2 regions of the Stenotrophomonas forensis genome follow, and region 2 is predicted to be linked to the other one. Evidence: riboswitches for the same ligand, from Rfam matches in the RefSeq annotation. Region 2 holds a riboswitch; the other holds the start of a gene.
What was found. Region 2 has a riboswitch for thiamine pyrophosphate ahead of thiC (phosphomethylpyrimidine synthase ThiC). Riboswitches for the same ligand answer to the same signal wherever they lie in the genome.

Region 1: linked by a shared signal. The riboswitch ahead of K5L94_RS00775 (TonB-dependent receptor) and the one ahead of thiC (phosphomethylpyrimidine synthase ThiC) in region 2 are both predicted to bind thiamine pyrophosphate.

What each region holds. Positions count from the first base shown of each region.
Region 1 covers NZ_CP082270.1:162,851-168,005, reverse strand. The annotation lists gene K5L94_RS00785 (glycine zipper 2TM domain-containing protein) at 88-495, shown strand; gene K5L94_RS00780 (phosphotransferase enzyme family protein) at 624-1,748, shown strand; TPP riboswitch at 1,792-1,887, shown strand; gene K5L94_RS00775 (TonB-dependent receptor) at 1,957-4,146, shown strand; gene pnuC (nicotinamide riboside transporter PnuC) at 4,155-4,727, shown strand; gene K5L94_RS00765 (hypothetical protein) at 4,824-5,155, opposite strand, start outside.
Region 2 covers NZ_CP082270.1:3,984,053-3,989,207, forward strand. The annotation lists gene K5L94_RS18325 (ion channel) at 1-532, opposite strand, end outside; gene thiC (phosphomethylpyrimidine synthase ThiC) at 626-2,470, opposite strand; TPP riboswitch at 2,553-2,654, opposite strand; gene K5L94_RS18335 (BCCT family transporter) at 2,901-4,478, shown strand; gene ggt (gamma-glutamyltransferase) at 5,101-5,155, opposite strand, start outside.

The DNA.
Region 1 (5,155 bases), 1.0 Mb from region 2:
TTGGAACGCCAGCGTGGACATCACGGCAGCCGGGGCGCCCCGCGCCCTCCCTGCCCAGCGTGGCATGCACCTCACAGGAGAACGAACATGCTCAGTACTTCCACACTCAGCTTCCGTGGTCTGGCGATGGCTCTGGCACTGGTGGCCGGTGTCGCCGTGGTCAGCGATGCCAGCGCGATGTCGAGGAAGGACAAGCGCACCCTGGTTGGCGCCGTGGTCGGTGGCGTGGCCGGCAACCTGCTCTCCAACGGCGACCCCGCCGCGACCGTCGGCGGTGCCGTGGCCGGCGGCGCGATCGGCAACCTGACCACCTCCGACCGCCGCGACCGTCGCTATTACGACAACCGCTACTACGACAACCGCTACGACCGCCGCTACGATCGTGGCTACTACCGCAGCGGCTACTACGACCGCGGTGACGACCGCCGATGGCAGCGCGATCGCTATTACGACAACCGCTACTACAACGACCGCGGCCGTCATCGCGGCTGGTAAGCGGCGGCACGGCTCACCGCGAGCGGGCGCAGGGACGGGCGGGTCGATGACCCGCCCGTTTGCGTTGGCCGCGGGCATGGCGTTGAATGCGCAGCCTTGGATGTGACTTTCCCCTTTCGGGCTGCGGCATGACTTCTTCCTCCCACCGCGTGCAGGGCCTCAACAACGACGAGGTCGCCGCCGACTGGCCACCGATCAGCACGCGGGACATCGGCTGGCTGCGCGAGCACTACCCGCAGCTTGACGGGCAAAGCCAGGCGCGCTGGCACAGCCCGCGGCCACTGTCGGCCGCCGCCATTGTCGACGGCGCGCAGGGTGCGGTGTTCATCAAGCGCCATCACCACAGCGTGCGCAGCGCGGCCTGCCTGGAAGAAGAGCACCGCTTCATCGCGCATCTCGCGGCGGCAGGCCTGCCCGTGGTCCAGGTGCTGGCGGCCGCCGATGGCCATACCGCCGTCGAACAGGGCGAGTGGACCTTTGAACTGCACGCCGTTGGCGTAGGCGACGATCTGTACCGCGATGCAGTGTCGTGGTCGCTGCTGACCGATGTCGCGCAGGCCCGCGAAGCCGGCCGCATGCTGGCGCGACTGCACCAGGCTTCGGACAGCTACCACGCGCCGCAGCGCAGCACCCATGTGCTGGTCGCGCGCGACGATCTGATCCGTGCCGACGATCCGATTGCAGCAATCAAGTCTGACCTGGCCACACGCCCCGGCCTGGCCCGCTACCTCGCACGCATCCCGTGGGAAACGCAGCTCCGCCGCGACGTACTGCCGTGGCACAGCGGCCTGGCCGAGCGCCTGCGCGACGAACCCCGGCTATGGGCGCACAACGACTGGCACGTCTCCAACCTGCTGTGGCGCGACGGCCAGGTCAGCACCGTGCTGGATTTCGGCCTGGCCTCGCCCACCAGCGCACTGTTCGACCTCGCCACCGCGATCGAGCGCAACGCGGTGGCGTGGCTGCAGCTGGAGCGCGGTATCGAGGCGGTACGCATCGACATCGCGCTGGCCCTGCTCGACGGCTATCGCCAGGTGCTGCCGCTGTCGGCCACGCGCGTGCACCTGCTGGCCGACCTGCTGCCGATGGTCCATTTCGACTTCGCACTGTCCGAAGTGGAGTACTTCGAAGGTGTCACCGGCTCGACCGCGAATGCCGACGTAGCCTGGCAGCCCTTCATGCTGGGGCATCCGGCATGGTTCCACAGCCCCCCCGGTCAGGCACTGCTGCAGGCCCTGCACGCCGCGGCATGAACGCCACCGGCTCGCAAATCCGTACCATTTGTAGTGAAATGGTCACCTGAAGCGGGGGTGCCTGGATCTGCCAGGCTGAGAGAGTCCCTTGGAACCTGATCCGGTTTGCACCGGCGTAGGGAGCTTTGAGCCGCAGCCACACCCCCGTCATGGGCCGTGCACCTGCGCGCCGTCGCTTCGTCTCCCTTGTTGTCCGAAGACGAACCGAATGAACCGCTGCCTGCGCCCCACCCTGCTCTCCCTCGCCCTCTGCGCCGCGCTGCCGCTGCATGCCAGCGAGGCCGACGCTGCTCCCGATGTGGCTGCCACCGGCGCCGAACGTTCGCCCACCGAACTGGCGGCGGTGCGCGTGCAGGCCGGCAAGCCGAAGGCGGATACCTCACGCGTGAATGCCTTCGGTGGCGGTTCGTGGAAGGACACGCCGGCTTCGGTGAACGTGCTCGAGCGCGACTATCTCGACCGCCGCCAGGTGCGTTCGCTGTCCGAGCTGGCCAGCAACGATGCCTCGCTGGGTGATGCGTATGCACCCGTGGGCTATTACCAGAACATCGCCATCCGCGGATTCGCGCTCGATGCCGCCACCGGCTATCGCTTCAACGGCCTGTCCATCGCTGGCGAACAGCGCCTGGCGCTGGAGAACGTGCAGGCGGTGGAGATCCTCAAGGGTGAAGCCGGCCTGGCCGCCGGTGTGATGGCGCCGGGCGGCATCATCAATTACATCGGCAAGCGTCCGGCCGAAGTGCGCACCGCCACGCTCGGCACCGATTCGGAAGGCTCGCGCTACGTCGCCGTCGATGTCGGCCACTGGATCACCCCGCGTTTCGGCCTGCGCCTGAATGCCGCATGGGATTCCAGCAATTCCTACGTCGAGCACGCCGATGGCCGCCGCAACTTCTACTCGCTGGCCGCCGACTGGCTGATCGGCGAACGCGGCAAGCTGGAAGTGGATGCCAACTACCAGACCAGCTCGCAGCGCTCGGTGTCCGGCTACCAGCTGCTGGGCGCGCGTGACCTGCCGCGCGGTGTCGATCGCGAGCACCTGCTCGGCTACCAGCCGTGGCAGCGCCCGGTGGATATCGCCAGCACCAACATCACCGCCCTGCACACCTACGACTTCAACGACGCGTGGCAGTCGCGCGTCTCGGTCGGCCACAGCCGCTCGGTGATCGATGACAACGTCGCCTTCGCCTACGGCTGCTATTACGCCGCGCAATGCGCCGATGGCAGCGTGCCGGGCAACTACTTCGCCCCCAATGGCGACTACGACGTCTACGACTACCGCAGCCCCGACGACACCCGGCGCAACCAGCAGGCGCGTGCCGAGCTGCGCGGCCGCTTCGAGACCGGCACGGTCGGCCACCAGCTGACCGTCGGTGCCGACTATTTCCGCCGCACCGTGGACAAGCGCCCCAGCGTCAACGAGTACGTCGGCACCAGCAACATCCACGACGCGCAGGTGCCGGTGTTCGAGCCGTCGCCGAAGATGCCCGGCCCGTCCGCACGGCGCCTGGACAGCCGCCAGACCGCATTCTTCGCGCTGGACCGGATGAGCTTCGGTGACGACTGGCAGTGGCTGGCCGGTGGCCGCTTCGTGCGGCTGGATGAACGCGCGTACGACAAGCGCGGCACCCCACAGCGCCACAGCCGCCTGTCGCGCTTCCTGCCGCAGACCGCGCTGGTGTGGAAGGCGACCGACCAGCTCAATGCCTACGCCAGCTACGTGCGCGGCATTTCGCTTGGCCAGGAAGCGCCGTTCTGGACCAGCAACGCCGATACCTTCCTGCCCTCGGTGCAGTCGCGGCAGCTGGAAGTGGGCGTGAAGTACGTGCCGGTCGAGGCGTTGACCCTGGGCGCAGCGGTGTTCCGCATTTCGCAGCCGTACCAGTACGCCCAGCCCGACAACAGCGACGCTGGCTATACCTTCGTCCAACAGGGCACACAGACCCACACCGGCCTGGAGCTGACCGCCAACGGCCAGCTGACCGATGCACTGCAGATCGTGGCCAGCGCCAGCGTGCTGCAGGCGCGCGCGCGCGACACCGGCACGCCGGCCTATGAAGGCCATCAGCTGGTGAACGTGCCGAAGGTGCGCGCCAGCGTGCACCTGGCCTACGCGTTGCCCTTCGTGCAGGGCCTGGAGGTGACCGGGGGCTGGCGTTATGCCGGTGCCAAAGTCGCCCGTGCCGATGGCGGCGTGCGTGCACCGGACTACTCGGTGTTCGATGCCGGCCTGCGTTTCCAGCACCGCCTGCACGAGCGTGCGGTGACCTGGAACCTGTCGGTGGACAACGTGTTCAACCGCTTCTACTGGCGCGATACCGGCAGCAGCGGTGGTGACTACTACCTGTTCCCCGGCGCACCGCGACAGGCCCGCCTGTCGGTGACGTTCGCGCTGTGAGCGGCGCCGTGCTCGAGTGGACCGCCGCGCTGTGCAGCATCCTCGGCGTCTGGCTGATGGCCCGGCGCCGGCTGTCGGCATGGCCGGTGGGTCTGCTGTCGGTGACGTTGTACGGGCTGGTGTTCGCCGAGGCCAAGCTGTACTCGGACACCCTGCTGCAGGTCGCCTTCGGCGGCTTCCTGGTCTACGGCTGGCTCAACTGGCGCCAGCACGCGGCCGACGAGGGCAGCGTCCGCATCGTGCCGCTGGCGCGCGGCAAGCTGCTGCGCGACCTGGCCATCGGGCTGTGCGGCGGCGTGGCGCTGGGCGCGGCCATGCACACCTTCACCGATGCCGCACTGCCGTGGCTGGACGCGATGCTGACCGCGCTGAGCCTGGTCGGCCAGTGGTGGCAGGCGCGCCGCCACGTGGCGTGCTGGTGGGTGTGGATCGCAGTGGACGTGGTCTATGTGGGCGCCTACCTGTTCAAGTCGCTGCACGTGACCGCGGCGCTGTACGTCTTCTTCCTCGGCCTGGCCGTGTTCGGCCTGCGCGCGTGGAGCGCGGCCGCGCGCGAGCCACAGGGTGCACCCGTACGTTGATGAGGAGGGCCAGGCTGTGCGCTGGCCATCCACAGTAGAGCCACGCCATGCGTGGCTGAGGGGTCACCCGTAGGCGCATCCACGCAGGGCGTGGCGCTACTTCGGTTCCAGCGCCAGGCCCAGCCGCAGCGGCTGGCGCATGTCCGGCGGTGGCGCCTGCAGGGGTGCGGCCAGCAGCGCCGCGCGCAGATCCGCGTCCACCTGCCGGTCGCCCAGGCTGTCGAATTCCAGTTTCGAGATGCGGCCATCGGCGGCGATCCACACGCTGACCGGCAACGGTGTCGGCGTGTCCGGATGCGCCTGCAGCCATTCCAGCACACGCTGGGCCTGCGGGTCCTGCTCCAGCTGCAGGCGCTGCTGCAGCTGGCCGCCCACGGCGGCGGCATAGGCCATCCAGTGCGCAGGAGCGTCCTGCGCGGACACACTGG
Region 2 (5,155 bases):
ACAACAAGCTGAAGCTCAGATAAAGCAATTCCATCCAGCTGCGCTGCGGCCCCCCGCCCGTGCCCTGGAAACTGCCCGGGTACCACTGCTGGCAGACCGCGAACGCAAACGCGAACGCCCAGGCCAGCAGCGTGAAAGTCGCGCCGGCCGCAAACAGCTCATCACGGGTGACTTTATGGTCCTGCAGCATGTAGGCGATCAGCGCACCGGCCGTGTAGAAGTACAGCAGGCTCTCCAGCAGCTGCGCCGTGGTCAGCAGCGCGCTGCGGTCCAGCAGGGCGCCGGCCAGCGAGAACACCACCGAGGGGATCGCCAGCAGCAGCGCCAGCCAGGTGCCCAGCGGACTGCGCTGCACCACCCACAGGGCAAGGCCAAGCACCGCCATCCCGAACATGCCCAGCGCCGCGCGGCCGGCGGCGGTGTCATCCAGCGCGGGATACAGCAGCACCGCCAGCAGTTGTGCACCCAGCAGCCAGGCCGAGGGATGGCGGCGGGCAATGGCCAGCCAGCGGGTGGTCATGGCAACAGGCATGGCGTCCTTTCCCCGGGGCGATGGGCGGAGGATAGCCGGACGCGGCGTGATGAGCGGTCGTGCCGGCTGCTGGCCGGCACGCCCCTTCGCGCATCACCCCTGGTGGTACACCTCGGCACCGGCGGCGCGGAATTGCTCCGACTTCTCCTTCATGCCGGCCTCGGCGTAGTCGCGCACGTCCTGGGTGATCTTCATCGAGCAGAAGTGCGGACCGCACATCGAACAGAAGTGGGCCAGCTTGTGCGCGTCCTTCGGCAGGGTCTCATCATGGAACTCCTTGGCCTTCTCCGGATCCAGGCCAAGGTGGAACTGGTCCTCCCAGCGGAATTCGAAGCGCGCCTTGCTCAGCGCGTTGTCGCGCACCTGCGCACCCGGGTGGCCCTTGGCGAGGTCGGCCGCATGCGCGGCGATGCGGTAGGCCATGATGCCGTCGCGCACGTCCTGGCGGTTGGGCAGGCCCAGGTGCTCCTTCGGCGTCACGTAGCAGAGCATGGCGGTACCGAACCAGCCGATCATCGCCGCGCCGATCGCACTGGTGATGTGGTCGTAGCCGGGTGCGATGTCGGTGGTCAGCGGGCCCAGCGTGTAGAACGGCGCTTCGCCGCACTCGCGCAGCTGCTTGTCCATGTTCTCCTTGATCAGCTGCATCGGCACGTGGCCGGGGCCTTCGATCATGGTCTGCACGTCGTGCTTCCAGGCAATCTTCGTCAGCTCGCCCAGCGTTTCCAGTTCGCCGAACTGCGCCGCGTCGTTGGCATCGGCGATGCAGCCCGGGCGCAGGCCGTCGCCCAGCGAGAAGGTCACGTCGTAGGCCTTCATGATCTCGCAGATTTCTTCGAAATGCGTGTAGAGGAAGTTCTCCCTGTGATGTGCCAGGCACCACTTGGCCATGATCGAACCGCCACGGCTGACGATGCCGGTCACCCGCTTGGCGGTGAGCGGCACATAGCGCAGCAGCACGCCGGCATGGATGGTGAAGTAGTCCACGCCCTGTTCGGCCTGCTCGATCAGCGTGTCGCGGAAGATCTCCCAGGTCAGCGCCTCGGCGCGGCCGTCGACCTTTTCAAGCGCCTGGTAGATCGGCACGGTACCGATCGCCACCGGCGAGTTGCGGATGATCCATTCGCGGGTTTCGTGGATGTGCTTGCCGGTGGACAGGTCCATCACCGTGTCGCCGCCCCAGCGGATCGCCCACACCAGCTTCTCCACCTCCTCGGCGATGCCGGAGGACACCGCGCTGTTGCCGATGTTGGCATTGATCTTGGTAAGGAAGTTGCGGCCGATGATCATCGGCTCGCTTTCCGGATGGTTGATGTTGTTGGGCAGCACCGCACGGCCGCGGGCGATCTCGTCGCGCACGAATTCCGGCGTGATGATCTTCTGGATCGACGCACCGAACGCCTCGCCGGGGTGTTGCTGCAGCAGGCCTGCATCGCGGATCGCATCCAGCCGCTGGTTCTCGCGGATGGCGACGAATTCCATTTCCGGCGTGATGATGCCGCGGCGTGCGTAATGCATCTGGGTGACGTTGGCGCCGGCACGTGCACGGCGCGGCAGGGTGCGTGCGGGGAAGCGCACCGCATCGAGCTTCGGGTCATGCTCGCGATCGCGACCGAAGGAAGAACTCAGGCCTTCGAGCTGCTCGGTGTCGCCACGCTCTTCCACCCAGCCGCGACGCAGCGCTGGCAAGCCAGCGGACAGATCGATGCGCACTTCCGGATCGGTATACGGGCCCGACGTGTCGTAGACCGTGACCGGTGCATTCTCTTCGCCACCGAACAGCGTCGGCGTGCGGGTCAGCGCGATCTCGCGCATCGGCACCTGCAGGTCCGGGCGCGAGCCGGGCACGTGGATCTTGCGCGAGCCGGGAATGGGCCGGGTCACGGATTCGGAGAGTTGCTGGGCCTGTTGCTGCAGGGCAGAGAGCTGTGCGTTCATCGGGCATCGTCCAGGAAGGTCAGGGACGAAGCGGCGGCGCACTGCCGCCACGCGCGGACGGTCCCTGGGCGGAGTCCGGGCATGGCAACATTGCAAAGCTTCCCTACGCCGGTATGAGCCGGATCAGGTTCCAAGGGACTGTCTCAACCGTGGCCGTTTGGCCGCGGTACCCCCGCTTCTTGCTGCGCATTAGAGCATAGAAAGCACTGCAGCTCATGACCGTTGCAGCCGCGCATCGCGTGGATTCGTTGTTTCTGTACTAACAGAGCCGTGACATCGCGTTCAGTAACGTGCACGTCCGTCGCATTCCAGCGACCGATGCTTCCTTCGCCGCCGACGCGGCCCCTGCCCGGCTCGCGCTGCACGCCGCCGGCCCCTCGCTGCAAGCTCTGCTCGCTCCCCTCAATCCCTTGATCGGAGAAGCTCCTTCATGGTGTTTCGCATTTCCATCGCACTGGTGCTCGTCCTGGTGCTGCTGGCTGGCTTCGCGCCCGGCCCGTTCAATACCGTCGTCCAGTCGGTACTCGCCGATGTCATCCGCAGTGTCGGTTGGCTCTATCTTCTGGTCGTGTTCCTGGCGCTGACCTTCCTGATGTACCTGGCCTTCGGTCGTTTCGGCAACCTGCGCATCGGCGGTGAAGATGCCGAACCGGAGTTCTCGCGCGCCAGCTGGATGTCGATGCTGTTCGCCGCAGGCATGGGCATCGGCCTGGTGTTCTGGGGCGCCGCCGAGCCGATTTCCCACTTCACCAAGCCACCGGAAGGCCTGGCCCCGCAGAGCATGGACGCGGCGCGGGCTTCGATGCGCTATGCGTTCTTCCATTGGGGCCTGCACCCCTGGGCAATTTACTCGCTGATCGGCCTGGCGATGGCCTGGTTCCAGTTCAACCGCAACGGCCGTGGCCTGGTCAGCGACATGCTGCAGCCGATCATCGGCCGCCACCATCGCGGCTGGATCGGGCGCGTAGTCAACATTGCAGCGGTCGTTGCCACTGCGATTGGCGTGGCCACCACGCTGGGCTTCGGCACCATCCAGATCGCTGCCGGCATGGAGCGCGTGTTCGGCCTGCACGCGGGCGTGCCCCTGCAGCTGACCATCATCGCCATCGCGTTCGTGCTGTACATGGCGTCCACCGCCAGTGGCGTGGAGCGCGGAGTGAAGTGGCTGTCCAACTTCAACCTTGCGCTGGCCGCGCTGCTGGCCGCCACCGTACTGGTGCTGGGCCCGACCGGATTCATCTTCGATACGTTCACCACCACCCTGGGCTCGTACCTCAACCAGCTGGTGACGATGAGTCTGCGCATGTCGCCGTTCTCGGGCAGCACCTGGGTGGCGGACTGGACCATCTTCTACTGGGCGTGGTGGATTTCCTGGGCTCCGTTCGTCGGCTCGTTCATCGCGCGCATCTCGCGCGGACGCAGTGTCCGCGAGTTCGTCATCGGCGTGGTTCTGGCACCGACCGTGCTGGGCTTCTTCTGGTTCGCGGTGTTTGGCGGCACCGCGCTGTGGGCGCAGATCTTCGGCCATGCCGATCTGGTGCAGGCACTGGGCAACGGCTATGAAACGGTGCTGTTCACCCTGTTTGACAGCATGCCGCTGCCCTTGCTGCTTTCCTGCATCGCGCTGGTGCTGCTGATGATCTTCTTCGTGACATCGGCCGATTCGGCGGTGCTGGTGCTGGCCAGCATGTCCACCGATGAAGCGGGCGATCCGCCGTTGAAGCGCAAGCTGGCCTGGGGCATCGCGGTGGCATTGATCGCAGCGGCACTGCTGCTGGCGGGCGGCCTGGATGCGCTGCAGGGCATGATCACGATCGCGGCATTGCCATTTGCGCTACTGATGGTGCTTGTGATGGTGTCGCTGTACCGGGTGCTGGACCAGGAGTACACGCGCGAGCGGCGGCAGGCACAGCGCCAGCGGCACATGATCGATGCGTGGATAGCGCGCGAGATGGCAGCGCAGGAAGAGACCCAGGCGGAGGCCGCACGCGCGCAGGATTCGGATTGAGGGTGTTTTGCAGCCTGCGGCTGCACCGCTTTTTTCAAGCAACGGCAACAGCAACTTCAACAGCGGCTCTGGATTGCTGCTGGTTTGGCGGGTCGGTGTGGGCTGGCAGGACACGCCGTAAACCCCCAGACCGGCCCAGCCGCTGGCGGCTGTGCGTTCGGGCGCTTGCGAAGCAGTGCTTCGCAAGCAAAGCGCCCTCACCCCTGGGGGCTCGATGGCGCCATCCATGGCGCCAACGGTCCTGCCAGCCCACACCGCCCCACCTCCGACAGTTTCCGTGTAACGGTGGGTTTTCCACGCCATGCGTGGATGAGGTGTATCGGAAAACAAGAAGGGGTCGGATCCGTTTTCCTGTGGAAAACGGATCCGACCCCAACTCACAGCGCGCGGCTGTCGCCGTTGCCTTTGCTCTTGCTCTTCTTCTCTCTCTTCCTGCGGTGATGGCCACGGAAACTGTCAGGGGCCGGGCGGGTGGGCTGGGCGGGGGTGTCCGCGGCATGGATGCCGCGGCCAAGCCTCCAGGGACGGATTCACGGCGTCCCCCGACCAGCCCACCCGCCCGGCCAAGCCCCGTATCACTGCCATCACCGCAGAGGGGGCTGCGCCCGTTGGCCGGGAAACCTCAGTACCCCGCCGCCTGCCCATCCTTGCGGCTCTCCGACGCACCGTAGTAAACC